Roseiconus lacunae: one gene and its partner. The main gene of each other region encodes a partner of the protein of the gene in region 2 in a complex. Links are inferred from orthologs where the notes say so. Each region holds a gene or a part of one and is shown on either strand. Other genes may lie near its edges. The genes, in order: FYC48_RS18165 and dnaX.

Region 1 (15,153 bases), on a different replicon or contig from region 2:
TTCACCGGGGCAGCCAGACTTTATTGCCGTGCAGCGATTTGGTTCCGCCGGCGCATTGCATGGGTTAGAACCGGGGACCAAAAAAATGCGATCGCGTGGAAAACACCTCACCAGTCAATACTACGAGGCATACCGCGGGCATGAACTAAAACGCGAGGAACCGCTGTCCGATCAGTTGCGGCAACGGTGGACGCGGCTCGCCGAAGAGTTGGGACTTCAGGTTTCTAGCGGTGCAAAAACCAGAGGAGAATTCATCGCGGGGCTGCGACCAAACTGATTCAAGGTGCCCACGCAAATGGAAGCGGAGTCGAACGCATGTGAGGCAGATACGATCAATCGTCGTTCTACCTTCGCGAGCGTTCGCGACCGGGCACCTCTTGCGCCCGGTCCGTGAGGTTTCGGAGACGGCATTAGCGGAGGAATCCAACCATCAACGAATGTCAGCCCGTGGCCGCAAGCTGACCGCGTTAACCCCACGCGAGGCGAACTCGCGGAAGATAGGTAATTTGTGATCTCGACGCTGGTGGCAGTCGTCGGATTCGGCAGCGAAGTTCGCAACTATAAAGATAGCAAAGGCTTACGTCGCCGAAGACCAACTTGCCCGAGGCGAAAAATCGCGTCGAGTGGTCTCAATCGGTAGCTCTAGGTTACGCGGCCCACACGCTCGGTCAACTGCAGATTTAGGCATTTTAAATCCTCCGAATCGTCCTCCGAACGGTAACTCGTTAGGCGATGACGAGTTAAGGCGGGGGGCCCGTGGAGCGACTTTTTTTGCCAATTTTGGCGGTCACACAGAATTGGCTCAATTGGGTGGTGTTCATTAAGTCCGGATGAGCCGCTTTGGCGTAGATTGTCAAGTACCGCTTCGGCCGTCGGGGGCCCGTCACAATACCTTGCTATGGTTGGATTGGTTAAGATTGACTCGCCGTTCTGAAAAACGAATCAACCCAAAATTGCTGGTCGGAGGCACCAGGGGCGGGGAGATCGCCGCGGTTATCATCTCCACGCTCAGCGGGCGAGTTTTTGGCTTCCGTATTCGGCAGACCATTGACGGATGGTTTCATCAGCGGCCTCCTGAAATTCCAGCAGCTCCGCAATTTGCTCGCAAAATATTGGCTTGTAAAACACCAGAAGTGGGCAAACTGCGTTTCAGCCATTAAGGAACGAATCCCGTCTCCGTAACTACCGCTAGCAACGCAATCGTGCTATGTCCCCCGCTGAATTACCGTGCTATGTCCCCGTCTGAATCATGTCCCCGTCTGAATCGAATTCTGGAAGTGGAAGCCCTAACAGAGAGGGTCTGTCCCCCATGCCCGGTCATCGCAATCAACCTCAGTCGCTAGCAAGCAACCCTGCTCTGTCCCCGGATGGTGCTCTGTCCCCGGATGGTGCTCTGTCCCCGGATGGTGCTCTGTCCCCGGATGGTGCTCTGTCCCCGGATGGTGGCGAGTTGCCGCCGTCGGTCCTGTCGGGGATTGGAGTGGCCTGTTCAAGCCTAGTGCTCGCGGTGTTGGTCAATCGCGTTGCAGGCCAGACGAAAGTTGGCACTATCGTTGCCATCCTTATTGCTATCACCGGCCTACTGTTCAGTGTCGTCTATCTCGTGGCGCCAAGCCGACGATCGATGATGATCGACGCGTTCGAGCGGTTGACGTTTCCCTTGCGATGGATAGCGACTTTCATCGCCATGGCTGTGCTGTACTATTTGCTAGTCACACCGCTAGCAATTTGGTTTCGCTGGTCCGGTCGATCGATTCGGCGTCGCGGTGTGGACGCAGAGACCTTTTGGCGACAAACCAGCAGCGTTGAGCGCGGCGAGCTAAACGACGGTGAGTCTTACTTCCGGATGTTTTGAAAATGGCGAAGCGAGAACAAAAGTCGCAACTCGGTGATCAGACAGGCCACCGAACTGGTCAGTCCGGCGCTGAGCGGACAACAACCAGCACGGAACTGTCTCAGCAGCCGTCCGGCGGTGACGCCGAGCAAACGTTTTACGCCCAAGCGGACACCAGTGACCCGGGCTTGGTCCGCGAGTTCATCTGGTTCTTGCGCTACAATAAGAAGTGGTGGTTGCTACCAATTGTGGTGGTCTTGCTGCTTCTGGTCGCACTCGCATTCGTAACAACCTCGCCGGCGGCTCCCTTCATCTACACGCTGTTTTGAAATTAGTCCGGTGCTTGCTATTTCGCGATTTCGGTGAAGGAGCTTTCCCGCAGCACGGTGACCTTTATTTCGCCGGGGTACATCAATTCGCGCTCAAAAGCCTTGGCGATTTCATGGCAGATCACCGCGGCTTGTTCGTCGTTGGTTGACGTGCTGTCGACGATCACACGAAGTTCGCGTCCCGCGCTGATCGCGTAGGCTTCCCGGACGCCATCGAACCGTTGGGCGATCGCTTCGAGTTCTTCCATTCGTTTGATGTAACGTTCGAGCGATTCGCGTCGAGCCCCCGGGCGGGAGGCACTGCAGGCGTCGGCAGTGGCAACGATGACGGTGTAGGGGTGCTCGATCACAATTTCATCGTGATGCCCGAAAGCGGCGTGGACGACTTCGGCTGATTCGCCGTTTCGACGCAGGATGTCGGCACCGATTTTTGGGTGACCACCTTCGAGTTCGTGATCGGCGGCTTTTCCAATGTCGTGCAACAGCCCACAACGGCGGGCGACATCGCCATTCATTCCCAACATTTCGGCGATCATACCGGACAGAAATGCCACTTCGATACTGTGCCGCAACACGTTTTGGCTGTACGACGTCCGAAAGTAGAGTCGTCCCAACAATTCAATGACACGATCGTGTAAGCCGGGGACGTTGACTTCGTCGGCCGCTTCGCGTCCCTTTTGCATGATCAATTCGTTGATCTCGCGACGCGTTTCTTCAACGACTTCTTCGATTTTCGACGGATGGATTCGACCGTCCGCGATCAGGCTGGTCAGCGAACGGCGAGCGATTTCGCGACGGACGGGATCAAAACCACTGACGATCACCACGCCCGGGGTATCGTCGATGATCACGTCGATCCCGGTTGCCTTTTCAAAGGCGCGAATATTGCGTCCTTCGCGACCGATGATACGACCTTTCATGTCGTCGGTCGGGACATCAACGGTGCTGGTGGTTGAATCGGCGGTGAACGCTGACGAATAACGCTGCATGGCAGTCAACAGCATTTGACGGCTTTGCTCTTTTGCCGCTTCGTTGATTTCCTTTTTCTGTTTCAGCAAGACCTTGCCACGTTCGTGCTCAAGTTCTTCCTTGAGTGCGCTGAGCAATTCTTCCTTCGCTTCACTGCGTGTCAGTCCGGAGATCGCCTCGAGCAATCGCTTTTGTTGCTCTTCGAGCTTGTTGAGTTCCTCTCGCTTGCTGGAAAGCATCTTGAGACCCGAGTCGAGCCGTTGCTGGGCATTTTCCAACCCACGTTGATGTTTTCGTAAGTCCGCTTCTTGCACGTCGAGCTGCTCGCTGCGGCGGTCAAGTTTTTCTTCGCGGGCGAGTTGGCTGCGGCGAGCGTCGGCGATTTCTGTTTCGCCCTTGGACTTGATCTCCAAAGCCTCTTCTTTCGCTTCGAGCACGATCTGAGATTTCATCGATTCGGCTTGGCGATTGGCTTCGTTTAGGATCTCGTCGGCTCGCTCCGCTAATTTGATCTTGTAAACGGTGTATTTCCAACGCTGGTACCCCATCATCAGAACCGCGCCGGCCAGGACACCGGCGAGGGAATAGACGAAGAAGTTCTCGTCCAGTGAGGAAGCGAGCGGCGGCTCAAAGAAAAGTGCCATCAAGAGGGTCAAAGCGATGGGGCGTGTTCGGCGGGTGGAAAAGGGCGGTAGACTGGCCGCTGATGCGACGGATCCGTGTCGCGTAGACGATGAAGATCCTAACAAATTTTGCCCGTCAATGGGCAGTGCCCTACCCTTTCACGCATCCGAAAAGTCGTAACCCGATCCAAGTTCTCTGAGAATCGATCCAAGAAAGGGCCCAGAATCGTCTACGGCCGCCAGCCTCGCATCTTTCCTCACCAATCATCTCCATGCCGGATGCAACGCCAAGAATCAACGACACAACACCCAGCGATCCGGGCGGCTCGCTGGCAACGGAGCAATGGGAGCAGCTTCTGGTACAACTGGAAGGGCGGTTCCCAGCTTCCCGGTACGCCGATCTGGGCATCGTTGTTGGTTGTAGCGGCGGGGCGGATAGTGTCGCTTTGCTGCGGGCCCTCATGGAACTCAGGCAACGATCGAACCATCAACCCGCAGGTTTTGTGGTCGCTGCACATTTCAATCATCGGCTTCGAGGGGCGGCGAGCGATGCCGACCAGGCCTTTGTGAAGCAACTTGCGGGGCAACTGGGGGTCGCGTTTGATGCCGGCTTGGGAAGCGGCCGCCGGTCTGATGAACAGCACGCCAGGCAAGAGCGTTACCGATTCTTCAACGACGTGATGCGGCGCCGCGGGGCGAGGTATCTGCTGCTTGGCCATCACTTAGAAGACAACGTCGAAACGGTATTGTTCCGTTTGATGAGAGGCACGGGGCCGACGGGGCTGACCGGCATCGCCCCGTTTCGCGAACTGGCTTCGTCCGACGATGCCCGAGATTTCGTTATCGTCCGGCCGCTACTCGGAACCCGAAGATCGCTAATCCGGGAAGCTCTTCAGGCGAAAAATTATCCTTGGCGGGAGGATCAATCCAACCAGCAATCCGAGTACCGAAGGAATTGGATCCGGAACGAATTACTGCCCATGATGACGGGGACGTTTGCTGAGGCGATCCCATCGATCGGCCGAGCGATCGAAGGGCAGCGCGGATGGGGCAAGGTCATCGAAATATTGGTCGGGCGTTGGATCGACGTTGTCGTCGTTTCACATGCCCCGTTGGTGGTCCACCGGCTCGACCGACTCGCGCGGCAATCAGAGCCGATCGACCCGCTACTGTTGGACTCGTCAATCGTCGTTGAGTCATTGCGGAAGAGTTGGCAGCGGTCTGGTTTTCCACTCGGCATGATGAATCAAACGCAGTGGCGGCGATTGTTGGACCTGCTATACGGCGAGGGCCCCGATCGAATTCATCTGCCAGGGGAGATCGAGGCGGTTCGCAGTGAAAACGTCATTCGTTTTCGTCGACCCGACTCCGCGGCGTCGAGTGGTTAGACTACGTCACCGACAAACCTCGCCTAGCTATCGGTGCCGAGCCGATTCGAAAGCGAAACACCGTCCACCGAAAGCCGGCATGGTGCATAGACGTTTCGGGGCGGCAGCGATTTTATCCTTCCTTACCAATCTGCGATCGCATGCAAAGACAACTCTTTCACTTCCCCGCCCGGATTCAATCCGTGATCAGGACGGGGGTCACGCTATTGATGCTCGGGACGCTTTCCGTAAATGCAGACGCCGAGACCTATCGCGCCGACGTGGTGATCTACGGCGGCACGTCCGCCGCGGTGACGGCTGCGGTTCAAGTGAAACGCTCAGGATTCAGCGCATTGGTCGTTTGTCCGGACACGCATCTTGGGGGGCTATCCAGCGGCGGTTTGGGGTGGACGGATACCGGCAAGAAAGAAGTCATCGGTGGCCTGGCGCGGGAGTTTTATCAACGGGTCTTTTCGAAGTACCAGCAGCCAGAAAACTGGAATTGGCAAACGAAGGAAAGCTACGGCAATCGTGGTCAAGGCAACAAAGCGATCGATGGCGAAAACCGCACGCAATGGATCTTCGAGCCGCACATCGCGGAGCAAGTATTCGATGAGTTCGTTCGCGAATTCGACGTGCCGGTCTACCGAGATCAATGGCTTGATCGCGATCGAGGCGTCGTCTTGGATGGCGGGCGGATTCAATCGATCCGTATGTTGAGTGGAGATGTCTTCGAGGGAAGCGTGTTTTTAGATGTCACCTACGAAGGCGATTTGATGGCCGCCGCCGGTGTGCCTTACCACGTCGGTCGCGAGTCTCAAGATCACTACGGCGAGAACTGGGCGGGGGTACAAATCGGCGTCAATCATCACGCCCATCATTTTGCCGACCTGCCTCCGATCAGCCCCTATGTCGATCCGGACGATCCTAGCAGCGGTGTATTACCGCGCATCAGCTCCGAGCCTCCGGGCGAAAAGGGATCGGCCGATGATCGAGTTCAAGCGTACTGCTTTCGCATGTGCTTGACCGATCATCCCGATAATCGTGTCCCCTTCGAAAAGCCTGACGGTTATGACCCGGCCGAGTTCGAACTATTGGCGCGGATCTATCAAGCCGGTTGGCGCGATACGTTTCGCAAGTTCGATCCGATTCCCAATCGGAAGACCGATACCAACAACCATGGGCCGATGAGCACCGACAACATCGGCTTCAATTACGACTATCCGGAAGCCAGCTACGAACGGCGAAAGGAAATTATCGCGGAACATGAGCGGTACCAAAAAGGTTGGCTGTACTTTCATGTCAGCGATCGACGTGTGCCGGAGTCGATTCGTGAAGAGATGTCACGATGGGGTTTGGCGGCCGACGAATTCACTGATAACGGCCATTGGCCGCATCAAATCTATGTTCGCGAAGCACGGCGATTGATCGGCAAGTTCGTGATGACGGAAAACGAGCTTCAGAAACGGCGTCCGACGCCCAAGTCGGTGGGCATGGGGTCTTATTCGATCGATTCGCACAACACTCAACGCTATGTCACCCCCGAAGGACACGTGCAAAACGAAGGCGATATCGGGGTGTCGACTTACGGACCCTATGAAATTTCCTATGACAGTTTGGTGCCTAACAAGAAGGACTGCCGCAATTTGTTGGTTCCCGTTTGCGTGTCGAGTTCGCACATCGCTTTCGGGTCAATTCGGATGGAACCGGTCTTCATGATCCTGGGACAAAGCGCGGCGACCGCGGCCGTGATGGCGATCGAAGATGACCTGGCCGTCCAAGATATTTCCTATGATGCGCTGAAAACAAGATTGTTAGCCGACGGACAGGTCCTGCACGCGGCCAACGAAACTCAGGGGGCGCGTGTTTGGTTTCCGAAAGATTTCGCCGGAACTGTTCTCGATAATAGCGACGCGAAACTTGTCGGCCATTGGCAACACAGTGCGGCCAATCGACCGCACTTCTTAACCGGTTACCTGCACGATGGCAAAAGTGGCGACGGAAGCCGATCGGCATCCTTTTCGACTGAGCTTTCGTCCGGAAAGTATGACGTGCAGGTTGCTTATCCCCCCAACAATAACCGCGCATCGAACGTGCCTGTCAAGATTCAGCATGCTGGCGGAACAACGTCGGTCTCACTCGATCAACGCAAAACACCGGCGATCGAAAAGGCGTTTTCGTCGCTCGGAGTCTTTCAATTTGATCAACGTCAACCGGCGATGGTGACGATCAGCAACGAGGGCACCAATGGCTACGTGATCGTGGATGCGATTCGGTTTGTTCCGGTGGAAGATTAGCGATGCTGGTTTGAGGAGACGTTCAAATTCGTTTGACCGATCGGCGGCTTGGAGGCGGAGTTTTTCAATCGGACAACTTCGGTCATACTCTTGCTCGCAACCTGATTGACAAGATGACAACCCGAAACGCGATGGAGAGCGGTCGATGAAACGATTGATCGATGCGATTTCACGAGGCAGTTGCTTGCTGAACGTTGACGCCAATTCGATGGCTGATATCGTTCGCACCGGCATTGATTATCTGGTTCAAAGCGGGCGGTTGCCCGAAAACCAAAGCCAGATCGTTCTTGATGGAATCATCGAACGTGAGCGTCAGTTTCCCACCGCCATCGGTCATGCGTGTGCGATTCCGCATTACTATGACGATCGCATCAACGACCCGGCAGTTGTCTTCATTCGTTTGAAGCATGCGGTCAATATGGGCGCACCTGATGGCATCGCGACCCGCTATGTCTTTTTGATGGTCGGCCCAACCTCGCACGCTTCCGATCACCTCGACACGCTTTCTTCGATCGCTCGGATGATGAGCGACAACGTGTGTCATTTCGAGTTGACGTATTCGAGCACTCCGCAAGAAGTCCTCGACGCGATCGAGCGGCACTTGACGCGAACGGTGTTAGCCAAACCTGCCAAACCGCGTGAAGTCACCGAGGGATTGAAAACTTCGCCGCGGCTATTCTCCGGATTGAAGGCCGATTTCGTCCGGCGTTTGAAGCACTACAAGTCAGATTTCATCGATGGACTGCGGGCTAAAAGTATCGCATCGATCGTCTTCATGTACTTCGCGTGCGTCGCGCCGGCGGTCACGTTCGGCGGTCTCATGGGCAGCGAAACGGATGGCTTAATCGGGGCCGGACCGATGTTGCTTTCGACGGCGGTTTGCGGAGTCTTGTATTCGTTATTGGCCGGCGGCCCGCTGATCATCTTAGGAGGCATCGGCCCGCTGTTGATCTTTACGATTATTCTTTACCAGTTGTGCCAGGACATGAATTTGACCGAGCACTTCTTGGGGGTTTATGGTTGGGTCGGGATTTGGACGAGCGTGTTAACGGTGGTACTGGCGGTGACCAACGCCAGTAACTTGATGCGTTACTTCACGCGTTTCACCGATGAAATCTTCTCGGCGCTGATGTCGATGATCTTCATCTATAAGGCGATCGAGGCGCTGGTCGCCGGGTTCCGGACGGCGAGTGTCGAAGGGTTGACCAACGAAAAACCCCTGCTCGCGATTGTGTTGGCCGTCGGGACGTTCTACATCGCGATGACGCTCGCCGATTTTCGCCGCAGTAAGTACCTCTTCACATGGATGCGAGAGTTTCTCGCCGACTTTGGTCCATCGATCGCGCTTGGTGCGATGGTGGGCGCCGCTTGGTGGCTCGGTAGCGCCGCAACACTCGACACGCTGGAAGTTTCCGCGACAGCCAGCGAACGCAGCGGCATGTTCGTTGATTTATGGGGCGTGCCGTTGTGGGTGAAGGTTGCCGCGATCGGGCCGGCGGTCCTAGCGGCCGTCTTGGTATTCCTTTCGCAGAACATCACCGCACGTTTGGTCAACAGTCCACAGAATAAGCTCGGGAAAGGCGAGTCCTACCACTTGGATCTGTTGGTGGTCGGGCTATTGATCGGGATGTGTTCGCTGTTCGGTTGGCCGTGGATGGTCGCTGCAACGGTGCGTTCGTTGGCCCACGTGCGGGCGTTGTCTGATACCGAAGAAGTCGTCGGTAACAAAGGCGAAAGCCGAGAGCAGATCATTCATGTGCAAGAGAATCGTGTGACCGGGTTGGTCATTCATTTGTTGATCGGAGGGTCGCTGCTGGCGCTGCCGCTGTTGGAGTATGTCCCGATGGCGGCACTCTACGGCATTTTCTTGTACATGGGTTTTGTGTCGCTTCGTAACATTCAATTCGTCGAGCGACTCGGTTGGTTGTTCATGGATTCATCGCTTTATCCGGTCAATCACTACACCCGACGCGTGCCGACGCGCACGATTCATCTATTCACGCTGGTGCAATTTGTTTGTTTAGCGGTGCTTTGCGTGGTCAATGTGTTTCCCAGTCAGCCGGTCCGGATTCTGTTCCCGATCTTCATCGCGTTGCTGGTGCCGGTGCGGGCTTTATTGTCACGTTTTTTTGACAGCGACCACTTGGCGCATCTCGATGCCGATGAGGCACCCGACGAAGAAGAATTGCATTGGTGTTGAGAATGAATCTCCAACATTCAACCGAGGACGCGTTACCTTCGACCGTCAAATTCTCATCGTCGTTTGCCTATTTTTCCCTGCTTCGTGGCTGTCAACATGCGGCGTCCATCGGGTGCAGTTGAATCGGCCCGACGTTGATCCTCCGATGAATTCAGCGGGCGATTACGTTGGGACCGCGGCGCGCTGAACGCGATGGTTGTTACTGTCAAGAACATGAATTCGGCGACGTGAATCGACGACCAGTCCCCATGGATCAAAAAGTTGTCCTGGTTCGAGGCCTGGCGAGCCCCAGGTGGCAAGCGAGTTTCCACGAGCGTCAAACCGTTGAATGCGGGCGTTGCCGTATTCACACACGACAGCTTCACCATCGCCAAGGGTATCGACGCCGTAAGGATAGAACAGCTTCCCAGGCTGTTTACCGGAACCGCCCCAAATGTCGATCAGTTCTGGTCGTTCGCCGCTGAGATCGAACCGCTGGATGCGATGGTTTCCCGAGTCAGCGATCCACATCAGGTTGTTTTCAATGTGAAGACCCTGGGGCCTCAGGAACTGTTCCGGTTCGCGCCCCGTCGCTCCCCAGGAAAGCATGAACCGGCCATCGGGATCGAACTTCTGGATTCGATCCGCGTCGCCGTACTCGCCGATATAAATGCAGCCTGCTTTATCAACGGCGACGTCGGTCAAAAAGGCAAACTCGCCGGGGCCAAAGCCGCTCGTGCCTCCTATCTCCAGTTCTGGACGTCGCTCGCCACGCAACGTGTAGACCAACATTCGGTAGTAGTGCGTATCGGCGACCAGCAGCAAGTCTTCATCGGGTGACGCGCCGGGTTTGATGGTCATCCCGGTCGGTTTGCCATTGGTGATGTCAGGAGTTCGCCAGTCTCGAATCCATCGGCCGTCGGGGTCGAAGACTTGGATTCGACCCGTTTTGTCGACGATATAGAGTTGGTCTTGGCGATCGATCGTGATCGCACGCGGTGTGAGGAAGCGGCCGTTGCTTTGGCCACGGCGGCCCCAGACCAATTGGGGCGTTTCGGACCGAGACCGGCTGACACACCCGGGGACCGACATCACGGCCGCACCGGCCAACAGGCTAACGGCACAGCGTCTGACGGCGCCGCGACGGTTCAAGCGGTGATCGTGATCGGACGAGACGAACGGTTGCATGGGGGTATTGTAATGCGATCGTTCGTCGCTGTTGATAAGCCGAACCCGACGATTTGATCGAAATGAGACACCGGCGACAGGGTGTGTCACTTTAAGCATCCTTGCCGATCCAAAATTGATGCCTTTACAATACAAGTTTGTTCGGCACATCGGATCGGCGTCATTCGATTGACGCTTGTGATCGGTAGCGTGTGCCAGTGGGTGACCGGTCAGCACGTTTTACTCGTCGGTTTTCATGACCAAAGTCTTCGATCTTCGTCAAACCGACGATCCCCGTGATTTTATCCATCGGACGGTTCAGGCCCTGACCGAGGGGCAGGTGGTTGCCTTGCCCACCGACACGACCTACGGGTTGGCAGCCCACGCGCTTCACGAAGACGCGGTCGAGCGAATTGCCCAATTAAGGGGAATCGAAGGGGCTCCGTTGGCGATCTCTGTCCGAAGTCGCCAAGCCGCCGAAGATTTTTTTTGTGAACCTTCGCCCGTCGCGAGGCGCCTTTGTCACCGGTGTTGGCCGGGGCCATTGACCGTCGTGACGCCGTGTGATCACGAGCATTCGGCGCTCGGTCAGTTGCCCCCGAAGGTTCGCAAGCTAATTGTTGGGGATCAACAGACGGTGGGATTCCGCGTCGTCGACCACCGGGTGCTCGAAACGATTCATCGATTCGTCGCCGCACCGCTGGTTTTGACGGGGGCTCATCGGTTGGACTGCACCGATAAGGGGGGATATCCCAACTTTGAGTCCCAGGGGGTGTTGGAACAGTTCGGGAGTGACATTCCACTGCTGCTCGACGACGGTCCGACCCGCTATGGTGGAGTGTCGACGGTGGCTCGCGTGATCGGGAGTCATTGGGAAATATTGCGAGAAGGCGTCATCGAACGAGCCGCTATGAATCAGTTTGTCAAACCGGTTATTGTATTAGTCTGCACGGGAAACACCTGTCGAAGCCCGATGGCGGAAACGTTGCTGCGCGAATTGTTGCGTCAAAAGCTTGGCCGCGAGGACGCGGTTCGGGTGTTGTCGGCCGGAGTTGCCGCTTCGGTCGGAGCTTGTGCGGCACCGCAAGGCATCGAGGTGATGGGCGAGCGGAATCTCGATTTGACCGGCCATGCCAGTCAACCGCTTGGGGATGAAATCATGAACGTTGCCGATCTGGTGCTGACGATGACCCGTAATCATCGCGCCGCAATCTTGGCCGCGTGGCCGGAGATGCACGATCGCGTGTTTACGCTGCGTCATGACGGCGGCGATATCGCCGACCCGGTCGGGATGCCCGTCGATGCATACCGCCAATGTGCCGATCAAATGGAAAACGAGTTGACCGTGTGGCTGGACAAATTGGGAGACGACTTCTTTCCCAAGGCAGCCGACTCGAGCCATCCAACCGAATCCTCTGGCGGGGATAAGGAGTCTGCGTGATGCGAATTTCGTTAGGGAGTGATCACCGCGGGGTGCACATCAAAGCGCGATTGATTCAGTCGCTGCAAGCGAATTCCTTTGACGTGATCGACGAAGGAACCTTCGATGAAATTGCCGTCGACTATCCCGATTACGCCGAGTGTGTCGCTCGTCGTGTGAGCTGTGGTGAAGCCGATCGGGGGATCTTGATTTGCGGTACCGGGATCGGGATGGCGATCACCGCCAATAAGTTTTCCGGCGTCCGTGCCGCGCCTTGCTATGACGAGGTCATGGTTGAAATGAGTCGTCGGCACAACGATGTGAACATCCTTTGTCTGCCCGGCGATTTGATCGGTGAACGTTCGGTCGATGACTTGGTGCTGCGGTGGTTGCAGACCGAGTTCGACGGCGGACGTCACTCCAAACGCCTTGATAAGATTTGCAAGATCGAAACAAAAAACGTTGACTCAGTCGGGCCGGCTTCGCTTGGTGCGGTCAAGCCGGATTCGCAAGCGACCGAAGACCACCCCGCGGCGCAGCGGACGACGTCATGATCGATGGTTGGTCTTCATTGATCGGCAACGATCACCTGCGCGGCTGGTTTGCGAACTCAATTTCACAAGGTCGTTTTGGGGGGAGCTTGCTTTTTGTCGGTCCTTCCGGAGTCGGCAAACGCAGCGTCGCGACACTGCTCGCCCAAACGCTGCTCTGTGATCGGCATCCAGCTCGTGAGATGAACCCTTGCGGGCAATGTGAGGCCTGCGTTCAAGTTCGCGCCGAAACGCATCCCGATGTGATTCGGGTACGCAAGCCAAAGGATAAAACAACGATCCCGGTCGATCTGCTGATCGGTGCCCCGGAAGTTCGGATGCAAGAAGGCTTTTGTCGCGATGTTCGGCTGAGTCCCTATTGCGGCAAACGCAAGGTCGCAATTCTCGAAGATGCCGACTTTTTGAATGAGGAGGGCGCCAATTGTTTGCTCAAGACACTCGAGGAGCCACCGGCCGACGCGGTGATCATCTTGGTCGGGACGAGTGAACAGAAGCAACTGCCGACAATCCGATCACGTTGCCAAGTGATCCGGTTTCGCCCGTTGTCCGATGCCGATGCGATCCGTTTGATCCGCGATGTTCACCAGTGCGAGGCGTCCGATGAAGCGATGATCGAAGCGGTCGACATCGCCGCCGGAGACATCTCTGCCGCACTGCGATTGTTGGACGAATCGACGCGACAATTCCGATCGGCGTTGTCCGACGCGCTAGGCCAGCGAGTTCCTGATCCGGCTATGATCCGCCGTATCGTCACCGATCGAATGGAAGGGGCCGGCAAAGAATCGCCCAAACGTCGCGCCGCGTTGCGCGATGTATTTGCTATGTGTATCGGTCATTATCGCAAAGTCATGCGAGATCAAGCAAGCGAATCGCAAGCTCGAATGATCACGCTCGCACGGCTCGATCGTAGTGTCCGCGCCTTGCGTGAACTCGATCGGATGGCCAACTTGTCGACCTTGGTTGATTGCTTTGCCGCAGATCTATCCGTCGGCACGAGCGGAGATCGTGGTGGCATCGGCTCGTAAATTTTCGGTCCAGCTTTGGGCCGGTCGTCTGCCACGGGTCGTTCGTTTTGCCGAGCATTGTTGGCTGGTGATCTGTGATGGCGATCGGACAGATCGTTGGGAAGTTTGGCAGTATCCCAACCAGAGTCCACAGTCGTGGGGGCACTTGCATCGCAACATGCTGCCTGCGTTCGGATGGATCCGCGATAGCCGTGGGTATTTTTTGCACGAGTTCGTCGATGAGGATGCCGAGGCGATCGCCGAACGGCTGGTGTCATCGCCAAAAGAATATCCGTGGTGCGATCGCTATCACTATGTCCCAGGCCCCAACAGCAACACCTACATCCAGTGGTGCTTGCAAGATCGTTATCGGTTGGGCGTCCGCGCGATCGGGCGCGGGTTTGCGAGATGGTAAGCGGTCGATGCCGGCAACAATCAGCCGCTACGCTAGAACCAGGGCGGCGATTCCAAAGCCGGCTCCGATGGAAATGCCGAGTACGTCAAATGCGACGACCCGCCAAACGGGTTCTTCGTTGGTGCCATAGAAGGAGCGGACCGATGGGCCATGCAAAAACGCCCAAATGCCAAAGCCGAACACCATGCGGCCGATCGTTCGCGCGATCGTTGGGTCTATTTCGTCGGCAGTGACGCTGTCGATAAGGGTGAAAATATGATTCGCTGCCGCCCAGCCGTAGCTGACCAACACGACGTACCAGGACAATTTTCCACGCACAAAACAAGCGACGGCAGTGGCCAGTGACATCGCGGCCAAGCTACCCAGGCCGACGATCGCGATGACGCGAAGCGTGCCGACTGCGTCGTCATCGGCCATGCCTTCGGCGGCGGCGACCATGTCGAGAAAGCCAAGGGTGATCAGGATCAAAGCGATGAAGACAATCGCGCCGAGTCCGTTGATGACTCCCAGAAACGTCAAGAATCCAGGGCGAGGCGCCGCAGCGTGGGAAGCTACGCCTTTGGACTGTTTCTTCGTGCTCGACATTGCTTCGTCGAGGAGTTTGCTGGTGTTCGCATTGACGGGAGCGGGCCCGCTGGACCTACCGGGGACGGCAACTTGTTTGATACCCGAGAAGTCAGAGTCGGTCAGTTCGTCTAAGATCCCTCCCGACGTCGATGCTTCGGTCGTGAACGGGTTAAAAGGTTGGGCCGCGGGCGCCGCCGGTTGCTGGGCCGGCTGCTGGGCCGGTCGCTGGGCGACTGCCCTCGGGGCGGCCGGCTTTTGTGCTGAACTAGCGCTTGCTGCTGTACTGCTACCTGCTGCTGTACTGCTACCTGCTGCTGTACTGCTACCTGCTGCTGTACTGCTACCTGCTGCTGTACTGCTACCTGCTGCTGTGGCGGTGGGGACCCGAAATTGTTTTCCGCACTTGCATTTGACTGTCTTGCCGGCGGCCG
Region 2 (15,039 bases):
AGCTTCGTCGATCACCGAAAGGTCGCCCTTGCTTCCCAAGCCGGATGCCTTGGTTCGCTGCAACGTTTCGACAACCGATGCGATCGTCGGCTTACCATTTTTATAGCTGGTCAGCCAATTGACACGGTACTGAGGCATCAACTTGCGAGCTTCGGTCACCACCTGCTTGTCAAAACAGATGATCGCGATTTGATCATCCTTTAAGCCCGAGTGCTCCAAGATGGGTTGCATCAGTGGCAAAATCTCGACGCCACACTTGATCTCAACAAAGATTTGCTTTCCTTCGGGAACCGTCCCCAAGACATCTTGCAGGGTCGGAATTCGTTCACCGGCATACTGTGGATCTTTCCATGAACCGACATCCAACTGTTGCAATTGTTTGAGCGTCGAATCGGCGACCTTCAATTCGGGTGAACCGGGAGCGGTACGTTTGGTCGTCTTGTCGTGGATACAAGCGATCTGATTGTCTTTGGTCACATAGAAATCACCTTCGATCGCATCGGCGTTCAATTCCCAGGCGCGTTTGAACGCTGAAATCGTATTCTCCGGCGCGACAAAGGACGCTCCCCGGTGGGCGACGATGAACTGGGCATTCGCGGAATCGGCAACCATGATGGTCACAATTAAGGCGAGGAAAACGGTCGAGAATTTCAAGGGTCTGTCCTTTAAAGTCTTGCGAGCAAGTTGTGATTCAGGAAGTTTTTTTTTACCGGCGGCTCGTATTCTGGTTTGCAGGTTTGGCGTCCTTAAAACCCTGCGAGTTGTTGCGTCGAATCGCCGAATTCGGTGATAGGCACTCCCATCCGATTCATCAACGACAAATACAAGTTGCAAAGTTTGCGTTCGTCATCGGGCCGATCGCTATAGTCAAGCGTTCGTCCTGTTGGCACCGTCCCAGCCAATCCGCCGACTTGGATTAACGGCACCTTGGAACTGTCATGATTTTTGCCGCTCCACATGTTGGACATGAACATCAGCATCGAATGATCCAAAACTGTAGAATCGCCTTCGGGCATCGCTTCGAGCTTGCCAGCCAAGTAGGCAACTTGTTCGATATAGTAACGGCAGATTCGCAAATAATCGTCAGTCGTATCACGGTGGGACGCCAAGTGGTGCGCCAGACGGACGTCCAGGAACGGATAGATCAAGCCGGAGATATCACGGCACAACAAGAGTGTCGCGACGCGCGTTTTGTCAGTTTGAAACGCGGTCGCGATGATGTCACACATCAGACGCATGTGATCGCGAATATCTTCGGGCAGGCCACTGTCGGGACGCGAAAGCTTCGCCGCTGCCTGTGACTTATTGCGAGCGTTTTCGGCGGCCTTGTCGCTCAGTCGTCGCATCCGTTCGATACGTTTCTCGATCTCACGGACGCTGGTCAAGTACTCGTCCAGCTTCGCTTGATCGCTATGGCTGACACGTCGCTGCAAGCTGGCGGCGTGTTCACGGACACGGTCAAGCACACTGCGGTTTCGCATCGCACCGCGATTTTCAAACAGGCTATCGAATGCGAGTGCGGGATAGGTTTCCATCGGCACCGGTGACGTCGCATCATGCCAAGAGATGTGCGAGCTATACGCCATCGAGAAATTGGTTTCGTGGTACCCCGTTGTCGGCTGCTCGCATCCCAACACCAAACTTGGCTGCAACGTTTCGGCGCCAACATGTTTGGCCAGCAATTGATCCATACTGACTCCGCCGCGAAGCTCGGCGCCTTTTTGCAGCTTTGCCCCCGACAACAAATTCCCCGTTTGACCGGGGTGAATCCCAACGCCAACAGCGGCCGGATTGTACAGCCCCTTGATGAAATTCAGCTTTTGTTTGAATGGTTCCAGCGGAGTCAAGCAATCGCCCAACTCCATCTCTGCGTCGTTACCTTTGGCCCACCAATGGTTGTAAGCGACACCGTTGGCCATGAACATGATCGCCAAACGTTGCGGGCATGCCGATGCGTCGTCGGAGTCTTCCTCACCCCAAACGGCGACGGACTCCAACCAAGGCAATGCCATCGAAACGCCGGTGCCTTGCAATAGCAATCGACGCGAAAGCCGCTGGTCGCTTGTGGTTTGATCGTGCATGGTGGTTGGTCTCATTTTTGGATACGGAGTCAAACATCGCTTCCTGACGCGAAGCGAAAACCGAGCGGGACGACGAAACGCCACAACCTTTGATTGCCGTGACTGAAAACGTCATCATCAATGGCCTCGGCGAAACAGAAACTGCTCGCTGGTGACAATGGTTTCGACCATTGTCGAAAAGGCAAACTGCTGTTCTTGCAATCGGTGTTTCATCGATTCGATCAGCGGCTCGTCGGACACGATCAGCGATCGCCCCAACGCGTAAGCGAGGAGTTTGCGACAAAGGTTGTCAACAAATTCTCCCTGCCGCTCTGATCGAATGTAGTCCTTCAGTCCGTCGACTCCGGAGTGCTTCGAACCATCGGGAAAGTCCGCAATGACGTCGACAGGATTACCTGCCAAATCAGTGTCCCGACGTTCTCCGATCGGCCCGTAGCCCTCGAAAACCAATCCGACCGAATCGAACTTTTCATGGCAACCGGAACAACTCTTGTGTTCACGATGTTTCGCCAAAACTTCGCGCAGCGTTAGCTCACCTAGCTTGGATTCGTCTTCGGGTAATTCCGGGACATTCGGCGGCGGGGCCGGAATATGTGTCCCCAATAACTGTCGCACGACCCAAAAGCCACGTTTGACCGGACTGGTCCGCAGCCCTGGCGAGTTCTTGGTCAAGAAAACACTCATCGGTAAAATTCCGCCGCGACCGAATCGCGACGCGTTATCGACCCGCACCCACCGGTTTGCGTCGATCGCTTGGTCGATGCCGTAGTGTTTCGCGAGCGTCGCGTCGACAAAGGTATGATCGGCGTACAAAAAGTCGAGCACTTGCCCATCTCGTTTTAGCAAGTCGGCGAAAAACGTGATCGGCTCTTCGAACATTGAGCGTTGTAGCTGGTCGTCGAATTGACTGAAGCGTTGGCGGTCCACACCGGTATGCGATTCGAACTGGCGGAAACCTAACCAATTACCGCCAAACTCAATCGCAAGGCGTTCGGCCTTGGCATCTCGCAGCATCCGTTTGCTTTCGGAACGAAGCACCGCGGGATCAGTCAATGTTCCGGCGGCGGCCAAGTCGAGCAACCTCCGGTCGGGAAGACTCGCCCACAGGAAATAACTCAATCGCGAAGCCAGCTCGTATCCGTCAAGCCGGACCAAGTCGCCCACCTGTCGCGGTGGGTGTGCCCGATAACAGAAGTGCGGCGAAATCAAAACGCTGACAACCACATCGCGGACCGCATCTTCGTGGCTCAGTCCGTCGACTTCGACGAGGTGCTGATAAAACTGCTGGATGTCCTGTCGCTCGGCGGATTGCAACGGTCGACGAAATGCGCGTTGTACCAATCGCAACAAGTGCCGTTTTTGGGCCTCGACCGCGGCAGCCTTAGCGTCAGTAACGGAGAGAACTTTTCGTTTGGTTTCGTCGAAGTGAAACCGCATCGCATCAAGGGCTTCGTCGCCGGCACCGATTCGCTCGGCCTTGGCAATGTAGACCTCCGCCAACGCCTCGATCATTTCGGGCGATGTCGCCTGTCGGTCGGCGGATCGAAAGGCGTCAAATTCCGAGTCGACTAGGTAGCGTCCTTCCGCCCGCTCAAACCAAATGAACCCCGAGTGCTGTCGTGAAGGAACATCGGCAACAAAGTTCAACTGAAACCACAAGCGATCGAGTTTGTCCTGCTGTGATGCGTCGAGCACAAGCTCTCGGAGAGGTTGGTCATCGCGAAAGTATCCCATCATGCTATGGAATCCGGCGCTCAACAGCCGGTACTCACTTTCTCGATTGAAATCATTGGGCTTTCGATTGACGTACTCGCGGCCACGACGATCGACGTAATAACGATCTGGAAACAAACGGCAAAAGGTTTCAAAGTCTCGCCGCAGCGTCTTGCTTGATTGACCGGAGGCCGTGTCTTCTTCAGCGGTCTCCTCGACTTTCCCAGCGCCGGCCACCAAAGCGATCTCGCTAAAACGCTTGGCTCGCAATCGATCATAGGCTTCGGGGTTCATCGTCATCCGGTGCGACGCCTTTTGCCGATTTCGCCACAACACTAACGGTTGGGACCCCTTGTTGATCCCCGAGACTTGCAAGTGCGGAAACTCAAACGTTAGCGAGTCTCGAAGCTTCGCAATGTCGTCGGCCAATTGTTTCGCCCCCGGCCCAAGGTCGTCTCCGGGTAATGATCGGATACGGTTAGCGATTTGAGCCAGTGGGCCTGCGGGATGCTTTTCTTCGATCCCGATGGCCGTCCACAATTGCGTCAGGTATTTGGCACTCAAACCATACCGCTTGGCGATTGCGGTGACGTCGCGATCGCCGATGACTTCACTTCCGGATCGTCGATCGAAATCTTCGAATAAGCTCCGCAGTGCCATCAGGTAGTCGGCGACCTCGGTATTCTGTGACTCATAGAAATCAACGATTTGCCGCACGCAATACTTATCGCGATCGGTATCGGTCACCACCGGATGCGGAGCGAACGCCAGCCCGTCCGGTAAGAACAGCAAGTGATCGGTGACCATTCGAGCCGCATCGATGTACTTGGACATCAATGACGGGGTCATCATCAGTGACTCACCCGAATTATCAAAGCCAGCGGTGTTGGAAGGATCAACCGGGAAGCTATCGGCCGGTCGCAAATTGACACCGGTCAAGTCTGCGATCGTGTAGTTGTATTCTGCCGCACTTAACCGGTGGGCCAGCACCTCGCCGGGGTCGCCTGCATGTCGACGGATAAAATCGTCGCGACGCTGCCCCAACCACATCAGGAATTGCGTTTTCTCTTCCGGTTCGAGTTCGTATCCCGAGTCTTCCGGGGGCATCTCACCGTCGGCCACCCGCTGGCGGATCAAATCCCACACGGCGAAGTGAGATTCGATCGGCGTGCCTGCATCAAACGCGGTCAGATCCAAGGCGCCGTCCGGATCGGTCGGTCCGTGGCAGTCGACACAGTAGGCTTGCAAAACGGGCTCGATGACGTCGGCAAAGCTCGCATCCGATTGCTCGGAGGTTTCCGGAACATCATGTCGCGCGTTTGACTGTTGCTCGCCTGTTTTCTGTGCGGCCAGCGGCAACGCCCCCAAGGCGGCTAAACAAATCAGACAGACGACCGAGCGTGAATGAGCGAGCGACCGCAGACCGAACGGCAAAACGTTCAACAACGTCGGCGAAACCAGCCTCCGGCGATAGGTTCGCGGGGCCAAGGGGCGTTTTGATCGCAAGGGCATAGGACAGGTGGGATTTTGGGTGGTGGGACCGCCATTGTAGTCCTATTTCGATGCTGGCAAGCCGGACAATTCTAGCGAGCTATCCGTACTAACGATTTGGCCACATGATTCCGAGAGTGAACCCCGCAAGGCGGTCTCTTGTGTTTTCGTGTAGGATGCGTAACGATCAGGTTTTCGATAGTTCCCCGAACGCTTTTCCCGTATGTCCGACGCCGCTCCCGCCAGCGAAAAAGATTCTTCCTACGTCGTCGTCGCCCGCCGCTATCGGCCGCGAAATTTTGGCGAATTGGTCGGCCAGGAACATGTCGGCCGGGCACTGGCAAATGCGATCGAAACCGGGCGTGTCGGCCATGCGTATTTATTCACCGGTGCCCGAGGGGTGGGGAAGACCAGCACCGCCCGCATTTTCGCCAAGGCGCTCAACAACCCCGACGGCCCGAGTGCCGAATTTGACGGTTCAAGCGACATCGCCCAGGCGATCGATGTGGGCGAAGATATCGATGTGATTGAAATCGACGGTGCCAGCAACCGCGGCATCGACGAGATCCGTTCGCTTCGCGCCAATGTGGGGGTCCGCCCCAGTCGATCTCGTTTCAAGATTTATATCATCGACGAAGTCCACATGCTGACGCAGGCGGCGTTTAACGCGCTGCTGAAGACGCTCGAAGAGCCCCCCGAGCATGTGAAGTTCATTTTCTGCACCACCGATCCGGAAAAGATGCCGATCACGGTGCTGAGCCGCTGCCAACGGTTTGATTTTGCCCCGGTCGAAGTGGCGAAAATCGTTGGACGACTGCGGGAAATTGTCACCGCCGAAAATGCCCAGGCGGACGATGAGGCGTTGGAATTGGTGGCCCGGCGTGCGGCCGGTTCGATGCGTGACAGCCAATCGCTGCTCGAACAAGTGCTCAGCTTCAGCGATGGTCATCTGACGGCGGACCAAGTCCATTCAATGTTAGGCACCGCCGACGATGAGCGACTGCATCGATTGGCGACGGCGATGTGTGATCGCGACGCCGCCTCGGCACTAAAACAACTCGACGCTGCGATCGATGCCGGTGTCGATGCGGGACGGATCGCCGAACAATTGCTCGGTTACTTTCGTGACTTGATGGCCGTTTCGGTCGGCTGTGATCCATCGCTGCAACGGCACACTGCTGCTTCGATGCACGACGAATTAAAAAAATTGGCTGACTCGTGGGGACTTCAAACGGTCCTCGCGGTCGTCGGGTTGATCGACCAAACGTTGGTTCGAATCCGGCACAGTGTCTACGGGCGCGTGCTGCTGGAATCGACGCTGATTCAGATTTGTAATCTTCCCGACTTGCAATCAATCTCCGACTTGGCGGCGGCCGCGAAAAGTGGACAAAGCCTTTCCGGTGCCGCTCGGCCTGGTGGCGAAAAAAAAAAGCTAACCAATAGCCCCCCCGTCACTGCCGAACCGGCACCATCACCGGCCGCAACGCGCGATCCGGCGCCGGCCAAGACGACGCCGAGTCCTGGTTCTGAAACGCTTGCGGACACCACGCCGCAACCGGCTGTTGCGGCACCAATGCCGCCTGCCGAAACGGCTGCGACACCGGCCCCTGCCGCCACAAACGGAACAACTTCGCCCCCAAGATCACCGGACGCTTCACCAGCGAATGATCCGCCAAACAGCGAATCAACCGGCACGGCGACCGCCACCTTGCCACGAATGGCGTTGGGAGCTCAAAACGTCGAGCAAGTATTTTCAGAAGCTCTCAAACACGTGCCGCAAATGACCGCGTCAATCGCTTCGATGGCGGATCTTCGGTACAGCCACGATGAAAAGAGTGGTAAACCAGTCATCGAGTTGGTGTTCCCATCGGACTCGGGGATGGCAATGCGGCGGATGAATTTGCCAGAACACCGCGGCACCGTCACTGAAGTTTTGGCCAACATTACCGGTGACTCCGTCAATCTGACACTGGTCGAAGGTGCGGCGCGACAAAAGGCGAAAAAAGTTGCTCCGGCATCCCCCAAAGCCACCGCGAAAGAGCGCATGGAACGGATTCGTGAGATCGAATCGCACCCCTGGGTTCAATCGGCTTTGAAAACGTTCCAAGCGGAATTGGTCAAGATCGATCCGAAGAGCTAATGATCACGGCCTGTGGATATAATCAGCCGCATACGCGATAGCGTGCGGTTCTTCGGCCGATCGTTGAACGCTCCATGGATTTAAATCAACAGGCCGATCAGCAACGCCGCCATTCTTTCCGCGAACGGGAGGCCCCAACGCACACCTCTCCGAGCCCATGAGACGAACGCCTAGCGTCGGGCCTGCGTCGCTAGAAGCCGGTCCAAACCAACGAAAAGCCGGGCACTCTGTTAGCGCGCCCGGCTCATGTTTTGGCTCCGATCACATTGACCGAAGTGTCTGGGTGTCACCCCGCCGGACTACTCCACGTCGTCAGCTCCGCGAGGATCGACTTGCAGACTTGACAGGTAAGCCACCAGGTCACGTAACTCGCGGGCGGTCATTTGCTTGATCAAGTCGGCCGGCATCGACGACTTGCCTTTTTTGCGGACCTCGATGTCATCCTGGGCAATCGTTTTTAGCGTCCCATCGGCCAGCATCAGTTCCAATACGTCATCATTTTCCACTCTGACGATCCCGCTATGAACGCGTCCATCGATATCGATGATGACGGCCGTTTCAAAGCCCTCGGCAATCTTGGCGTCGGGCAGGCAAATCGATTCGAGCAAGTAGCGAGGATCGCGTTGCTTGCCGATCACTGTCAGGTTCGGACCTACCTGGCCGCCGGACCGACCGACCTGATGGCAACGAACGCACGACAGTTCTGTCTTTCCAAAGAATAATTTGCCGCCAAGCTCAGGATCACCACCGGCGAGCGAGTCCAGCCAAGGTCCGAGCGGGTCGTCTTTGCCGAGTGATTCTCGATAGGCGGCGAGTTTCGATTGCAGTTCCGGATTGAGTTTCTCGCTCGCAGCCTCGATCACATTCAAATGCACACGCGGATCGAGCTTGCCATCTAAGTATTTCGCGACGGCGTTTTCGATCGCTTGTTTGGCTTGTGGGACAGATTGCTTCGCGAGGATGTCCCACGCCTTTTGTTGAACCCTAACGTCAGGGCTTGTCGAGGCCGCGACGAAGATATCGATCGAATCGGCGGGCGATCGCTGCGACAACACCGTCAACTTGGCCAATCCCATGTCACCAACGGTTGCTTCACCGGAAATACTCTTGGCGATCTTGACCGCGACCGCAGGATCTAGACGCGACAGCGCGACGAGTAACTTCGATCGTGACTCGACCGAACGCGCGGGATCTTGGACCTGCTTCTCGAGGACTTGAGCGATTTTCGCGATCCCCAGTTCCGACGCGGTGTCGATCGCTTTGAGACGCACTTTTTCGGGCGCCGCCATGAGCAGATCGATATGCGGCGTCAATGCGGTCTGGGCGACGATAGAACTTCGAGATGAGATCGGTCGATAGTCACCGATCACGCGATCAAGCGGATCCGGTTCGGCCCATTGGTTTAACATGTCCAAAGCTTCGATTCGCATTTTCGGATCGATGTCATTCCGCGTCGCAAATGTGGCCAAGGCAGAGGCCTGATCCGGCCCACCGAGTCGATAGTTTGCGTTGATCACCCGCCACGTGATCGCTTCCTGATCCAGGTTGCCGGAAATCAATTTTGCGAGAGCCGGCATCGCGACTGCGATCGGCTTGTCGTGAATCGCACGTGCGGCTTCGAGCACGACTTGAGGATCTTTGTCTTTCAAGAACGCGGCAACTTCGCCGCTGGATTGACGCCGGAGGGCGACGACGGCCAACCGGCGAACTTCGACTGACGGGTGTTTGGCCAAGGCGACTAGTTTCGCGCCGTCGGCGGCACGAGAAAGGTACATCGCTGCGGCATGCCGGATCGCGGCGTCTTTCATGTCGTCGCCGGTAATGCGATTTAACACGTCACTAATCGCATCGGTGGCTTTGATCCGACCGAGTGCATCGATGGCGGCATATCGCAAGCGAGCGTCGGACTCGCCGACCATCACCTGCGCGGCTTTGGCAATCTCGGTCCAGCCCTGCTCGCCGGCGATCGTCAGTACGGCAAATCGGACGTCCGCACTTTGATCAGAGAGCGACTTCAACAACGCCGATTTCGCTGCCGCGTCTTTGCCATTCTTACGGGCAATCTCGCCGAGTCCCCAAACTGCGTGCAAACGCGTCCTCGCGTCTGTGGCCCCGCCGGCCACTCCGGCAAGCGTCGGTACGTCGCCTCGCGCGGCCAATTCCCACTGGCTTTCCAATCGAACGCGTCGGTCAACATGCCCAAGAAAACTTGCCAACGAATCACTGTCAACGGTCGTCAGGTTGCTGGCCAGAATCTCTTTCACTTCGGTAACGATCGGAGTTTTTTGGTGCTCCGGATCGGTGATTCGATACAAGCGGCCTTTGCCCAAACCGTCCCAACCGTTAACCCAGTCGCTGACGTACAAACCGCCATCACTACCAAAGGCGACATCGGTCGCCAAGCACGTCCAAACCGGTTGCTCGTTTTCACCGAGCTTGTACGTCGCACCGTTGGGTTCCAACTTGAAGCTACGGATACCGCTGTTGCTAGGACCGCCGCGAAAATCACAAATCAAAAACGTATCGTTAAGGCGATCGCCGAATCCGGTCCCCGGGTAATACACCAAACCGCTGGGTCCGTCGGTAAAGTTTTCGACCGGCGGAACGATTGCCGCGGGTTGGTCGTCGTTCTGAGGATGCCAGATTTTCTCGCGATTGAATGGCCCACGATCGGGCAAGTACTGGTAGTACATCCGCCATCCGGTGTCGCTGTCTTGCAGCAAGTGCACGATCCGAGCTTGGTCGCCGCTGTCACTGTTATTGTCAACGGTGAACCAATCGCCGCGATCGTTGAACGCGATTTCTTGCGGGTTGCGAAGCCCACGGGCATAAACCTCAAGGCGACTGCCATCGAGTTCGCAGCGGAACATCGCGCCGCTGGCCGGATCGGACAGCATTTCGCCCTCTTGATTGCGGAGGTGGTAACCGCGATCGCCGATGGTGAAATAAAGTCTGCCGTCGTAGCCACGAATTAACCCGTGCATGTCATGACCGCGAAAAGCCACCCGCACGCCATATCCGTCGCTCAGCACGACACGTTCGTCGGTCCGGCCGTCACCGTCTTGGTCGACCAACTTCCAAAGCTTAGGGATGCAGGTGTAATAAACGTCGTTTCCGATCGCCAACACGCCCGCCCCGGTGCCTTCTTCGAGATGGTTGAACCCATCGGCGACAATCACACTTTCGTCTGCTTTGCCATCGCCATCGGTGTCCGCTAAACGACGAATTCGATCGTCGTGCTGGGCGTACGTGACTGCCCCATCGCCGAGTAGCCGCTTGTGATACTCGATTCGATCCTGGACCGTTTTGGCAGCCAAATCGGCCAACAGCCAATTTCGATCGTGCCCACGGTTGTCCGTGACGCCACGGTTTTGCCGAAACGTTTCGCAGACATACACGCGGCCTTGCCGGTCAATATCAAAGGCAACAACGTTGGCCAAATTCGGCTCTGCGGCCCATAAATTGATGTCCCAGCCTTCTGCCAATCGAATCGCCGCCATCGCTTCGGCAGGTTCGTCGGACGCTTCTGCGATCTCTGGTTTTAAGGGCTCGATCGCGTTCAAATCGACCGCGGAGGCGGTTTGCAATCCACCGGTGAATGCCAAAATCAACGCCGAAAAATGCAGACGTCGACGTGCCCCCGTCACGAGAGCAGCCCCCAACGAGAACGACGGACATTCAGACGAAAGAAGAGCTTGAAAGGATGTCATCAGCGATCAAATACAACGACGAAAAGTGATTTCCACTGGTTCAAACATTAGAATAGTCGCACCGGCATCGAATCAGCGAGGTCGGATTGCCAAACACAGGTGAAAAGTTTCCGACATGAACGGGCCCAACAGCGAAAGCAGCGACCAATCGATTCCCCCCCAAGTCGATCAGTCGAATGTATCCAGCGATCAAGCTCCCCCGTTTGTGGCCAAGCTGGTCGCGCAGCCTAACGAACCGGAAAGTCATGCCCGGCATGCCGGCGAAGAATCCGGCGGCGAAGAAATTCGTGTCGGATCGCCATTTCGTGTCGACCCGCCGCCTAGCACCACCGGACGTTCGCCGCGAACAGGTTCCGGAGAAGCTGCTTATGCAGACTTCGGGCCATTCCTCTACACCTCCATGGGTGCCGCGACGGCAGCGTTGACGATCGTGATCTTCGCCGCACTGGGCTACTTTTGGTTCCCAGCCGGCGGCGTGCTGGTCACCATGTTAGGAACCGGACTTTCGCTGATCGGACTGTTTTCGAACAAGCGTTTCCGCTTGGCAGCACTGGCAGCGCTGCCGATCCATCTCGGACTGTTCTTTCTGTGCTATAGCCAAGCGCTCGTTTAGCACGGGCAGGTGCCTGGCTAGTGCTTCGCCAACCTTTGAAAATTGGATTAGCCGTATGGCGTTTGCCACGGTTTCGGTGCAATAACCGGAGCTAACACCGGTCGGCCGATGAGCCGAACCCAAACATTCGGTCAAACGGAGCATGAGACGCACATGTCGGCGGAAGGCGCCGGGACAGCGTCTCTACGAAGCGAAGACGACGTTTTGCTAAATCGTGCTCGCGGTCACTCGGCTTTGATTTGGAACGTCATCGTGACACTGGCCGAAATCGTTTGCTCCCCCGGTGCGACCGGAACTGATCTTGCCTGAGCCATCATCATCATTTCGGGGCGTCGTGGTGATGGGCCGGCGCCGGCTTCATGGATTTCGATGACGTTGCCAAGCTCTGCACCCGCTGTTTCACACAACAATTTCGCTTTTGCCTGAGCGTCCTTGACGGCTTTGACACGAGCTTCACGCATCGCCGCTTCGTCATCCTCAACCGAAAACGAAATCCCATTGATTCGGTTACTACCACCCTGAATGACTGCGTCCAGGATTTCTCCGACCCGCGAGATCTCACGCACCTTCACACGAACATCGTTGGTGACCTGATAGCCGATGATTCGTGGTTTGTTGGGATCGACCGACCGACCGGGCTGTGGACGTTGATGATCATATTGTGGTGAAACGTTGAAGTGGGCGGTCTGGCGATCGCGTTGGTCGATGCCAAGTTTGTCGAGCTGAGCGAATAGATTTCGCATCGCCTCGTTATTAGCCGCCAATGCTTCCTTAGCCGTCTTGGCTTCGCTAACGACGCCGACGTTGACCATCGCCAAGTCAGGATCGGCAGACACCTCGCCTGTCCCGCTAACGGTGATACTGGGCCCGCGCACACTGTCGGCGTGGTTGTCCGCAAAAGCGGCAGGGGAGTTCACTATTGACGCAGTCAACATGGCGAAAGTGACGGCGGCAATCATCGGCAACCTCATTTTCGAATCGGTTGTCTTGTTCATGGATAGGTTCCTGAGAGAAAAAGTTGTCCTCGCATCTGTGGTTTTCCATCCGCCACGAGCAAGGATCGCCGGTGAATCATGGTTACAATAGTCTCCCCCGCCTCTCTCAAATTCAACCGGAAATAGTCACGCAAGGTCCCACCGATGCCCCAAGATCGCCCGGTTCCCCGATCGTTCAGCCCACGATCCGTTTGGCTGTTTGTTTTGTCATTCGCCTGTCTGGCTTTGCCGTCCGTCCGCAATGGCCACGCCGATGACCAAATTGATTACGTCAATGACGTTCTGCCGATTTTCGAAACTCATTGCATCGGATGTCATAATGCAGATGGTCCCGAGGGCGGATTTGCGATGGACTCTTTCGAAACATTGCTCCGAGGAGGCGAGTCGGGTATCGCGATCACGCCCGGCACGTCAAGCAGCAGTCGCCTGTTGTTGCTGGTGACCGGCAAGATGAACCCGATCATGCCGCCGGATGGCGAAGACGGCCCCAGTGAAAAAGAAGTCGAAACGCTGACGCGCTGGATCGATCAAGGGGCCCCCGGCCCACAAGGCGATCTTCCGATCAAACGAAAACTTCGCACCCCGGATATCAAAGCCAGTGAGAACGTCGCCAAGCCAATCACCGCCATCGCGGTCGCTCCCGATCAATCACGAACCGCATTCGCAACGTTCCAATCGGTTGAGATTCGGACCGATGATGTTACCACATTCACGATCGAGGACGATGATCTTGGCAAAGTCAATTCGCTTGCCTTTTCCAAAGACGCAACGCGAATCCTTGTCGGCAGCGGCTTAACCGGAGCCTACGGTCGCGCGGCAATCTATCGCACCGATGACGGGACGCTGGAGCAAGAATTTGTCGGCCACCGCGACACACTGTATGCCGCCGTGTTTTCACCGGACGAGTCACTGATCGCGACCGCCGGATATGACCAAGCGATTGTGCTTTGGGATGCCCGTAACGGTGAAGTAAAACGTGAATTAAACGGACACAACGGAGCGATCTTTGACCTCGCGTTTTCGCCTGACGGCAAAGTCCTCGCGAGCGCATGCGCCGACGAAACGGCAAAACTATGGAATGTCGCAACCGGCAAACGACTCGATACGCTCGGCCAACCCGAAGGCGAAGTCACCGCAATTGATTTTTCGCGTGACGGCCGATTCGTCATCGCTACTAGCGCCGACAACCGATTGCGTGTCTGGCAACTGCGTTCGATCGAACAACCGCAAATCAATCCTCTGATCGCGACCCGATTCATTGATGAAACGCCGCTGACAAACTTTGCCCTCTCGCCCGACGAACAGCTTCTGGTCGTTTTGGTTCAATCCGGAAACATCAAAGTCCTATCAACGAAAAATTGGCAGACGGTCGCGTCACTCGAAAGCCTTTCCGCCATGGGCACCGACTTGGCGTTCGCCGCCGATGGCGATTCTATTTCTGTCGCGACGATTGATGGCAACATCGTCCGGCGTAATCTGCCGACCCGACTCACGACACACGACTCAACACACTCCGTCGGCATGGCGGAGAAAATTTACCTGGACCTACCGGCTCCGACGTCGGTCAGCGAGCGCAAACTGCGAGACCTAGCCGGCGAGAACGTTCGGATTCTGGACGTCGGGCGCAGTGTTTCAGTTGAGGGCGAAATCAGCGATACCGGTCAAGCCGACTTTTATCGTTGGCCTTGCCACCGCGGCGAAGTCTGGGCGATCGATGCCGATGCGGTTAGCGACAGCCGACTTGATCCAATCGTCACAATCTTTGACGAAGACGATCGACCGGTGCAACGCGTTCGCCTGCAAGCAATCCGCGATTCGTACTTTACGTTCCGAGGCAAAGACAGTGAACAGAGCAATGACTTTCGTGTCTTTAACTGGCAGGAAATGGATCTGGGGCAGTATTTTTATGCCGCCGGTGAAGTGACCCGGTTGATGATGCACCCACGTGGTCCCGATTCGGGATTCAACGTTTACCCCGGACAAGGACAGCGATGGACGTATTTCGGAACCAGCGGGACCACCCATGCGCTTGGCGAACCGGCCTACATCGTGCGTCCACTTGGCACCGACGAACCGCCGTTGGCAAATGGCTTACCGGTCTTCGAGTTGACTTATGAAAACGATGACGACCCGATGCGATCAGCCGGAAAAAACAGTCGGCTAGTGTTCGTCGCGCCCCGCGATGCAACCTACACCGTCAGGATCACCGACACACGTCTCGAAGGAGGAGAGAACTACGCGTATCGACTGACGCTTCGCGCCGCTTCCCCTGGTTTTCGTGCCAGCACCGGCACGA

What was found.
Region 1: the proteins of dnaX (region 2) and FYC48_RS18165 are in contact, whole or in part, in a cryo-EM structure (PDB 8GIZ), measured with the Escherichia coli proteins. The link is inferred for Roseiconus lacunae from one-to-one orthologs.

The regions. Positions count from the first base shown.
Region 1 is NZ_VSZO01000012.1:531,789-546,941, reverse strand. What follows is about bases 11,749-14,748. They hold FYC48_RS18165 (DNA polymerase III subunit), read left to right. Parts: upstream 11,749-12,735; coding sequence 12,736-13,761; downstream 13,762-14,748. Other genes in these bases: FYC48_RS18155 (zinc ribbon domain-containing protein), read right to left, coding at 14,183-14,748; FYC48_RS18160 (DUF3750 domain-containing protein), read left to right, coding at 13,745-14,155; rpiB (ribose 5-phosphate isomerase B), read left to right, coding at 12,206-12,739; FYC48_RS18175 (Sua5/YciO/YrdC/YwlC family protein), read left to right, coding at 11,749-12,206. Outside these bases: FYC48_RS18220 (FAD-dependent oxidoreductase), read left to right, coding at 1-277; FYC48_RS18215 (hypothetical protein), read left to right, coding at 918-1,160; FYC48_RS27855 (hypothetical protein), read left to right, coding at 1,310-1,855; FYC48_RS18205 (DUF5989 family protein), read left to right, coding at 1,858-2,163; rny (ribonuclease Y), read right to left, coding at 2,181-3,776; tRNA lysidine(34) synthetase TilS, read left to right, coding at 4,028-5,143; FYC48_RS18190 (FAD-dependent oxidoreductase), read left to right, coding at 5,284-7,419; FYC48_RS18185 (PTS sugar transporter subunit IIA), read left to right, coding at 7,565-9,619; FYC48_RS18180 (NHL repeat-containing protein), read right to left, coding at 9,782-10,786; more of FYC48_RS18175, read left to right, coding at 11,022-11,748; more of FYC48_RS18155, read right to left, coding at 14,749-15,153. UniProt on the Escherichia coli protein: Part of the beta sliding clamp loading complex, which hydrolyzes ATP to load the beta clamp onto primed DNA to form the DNA replication pre-initiation complex.
Region 2 is NZ_VSZO01000022.1:9,665-24,703, forward strand. Bases 5,081-7,966 are described here. They hold dnaX (DNA polymerase III subunit gamma/tau), read left to right. Parts: upstream 5,081-5,508; coding sequence 5,509-7,425; downstream 7,426-7,966. Other genes in these bases: FYC48_RS21370 (DUF1592 domain-containing protein), read right to left, coding at 5,081-5,306; FYC48_RS21380 (PVC-type heme-binding CxxCH protein), read right to left, coding at 7,725-7,966. Also shown: FYC48_RS21360 (glycerophosphodiester phosphodiesterase), read right to left, coding at 1-654; FYC48_RS21365 (DUF1552 domain-containing protein), read right to left, coding at 747-2,081; more of FYC48_RS21370, read right to left, coding at 2,199-5,080; more of FYC48_RS21380, read right to left, coding at 7,967-11,135; FYC48_RS21385 (hypothetical protein), read left to right, coding at 11,251-11,748; FYC48_RS21390 (SIMPL domain-containing protein), read right to left, coding at 11,973-12,743; FYC48_RS21395 (WD40 domain-containing protein), read left to right, coding at 12,888-15,039. UniProt on the Escherichia coli protein: Part of the beta sliding clamp loading complex, which hydrolyzes ATP to load the beta clamp onto primed DNA to form the DNA replication pre-initiation complex.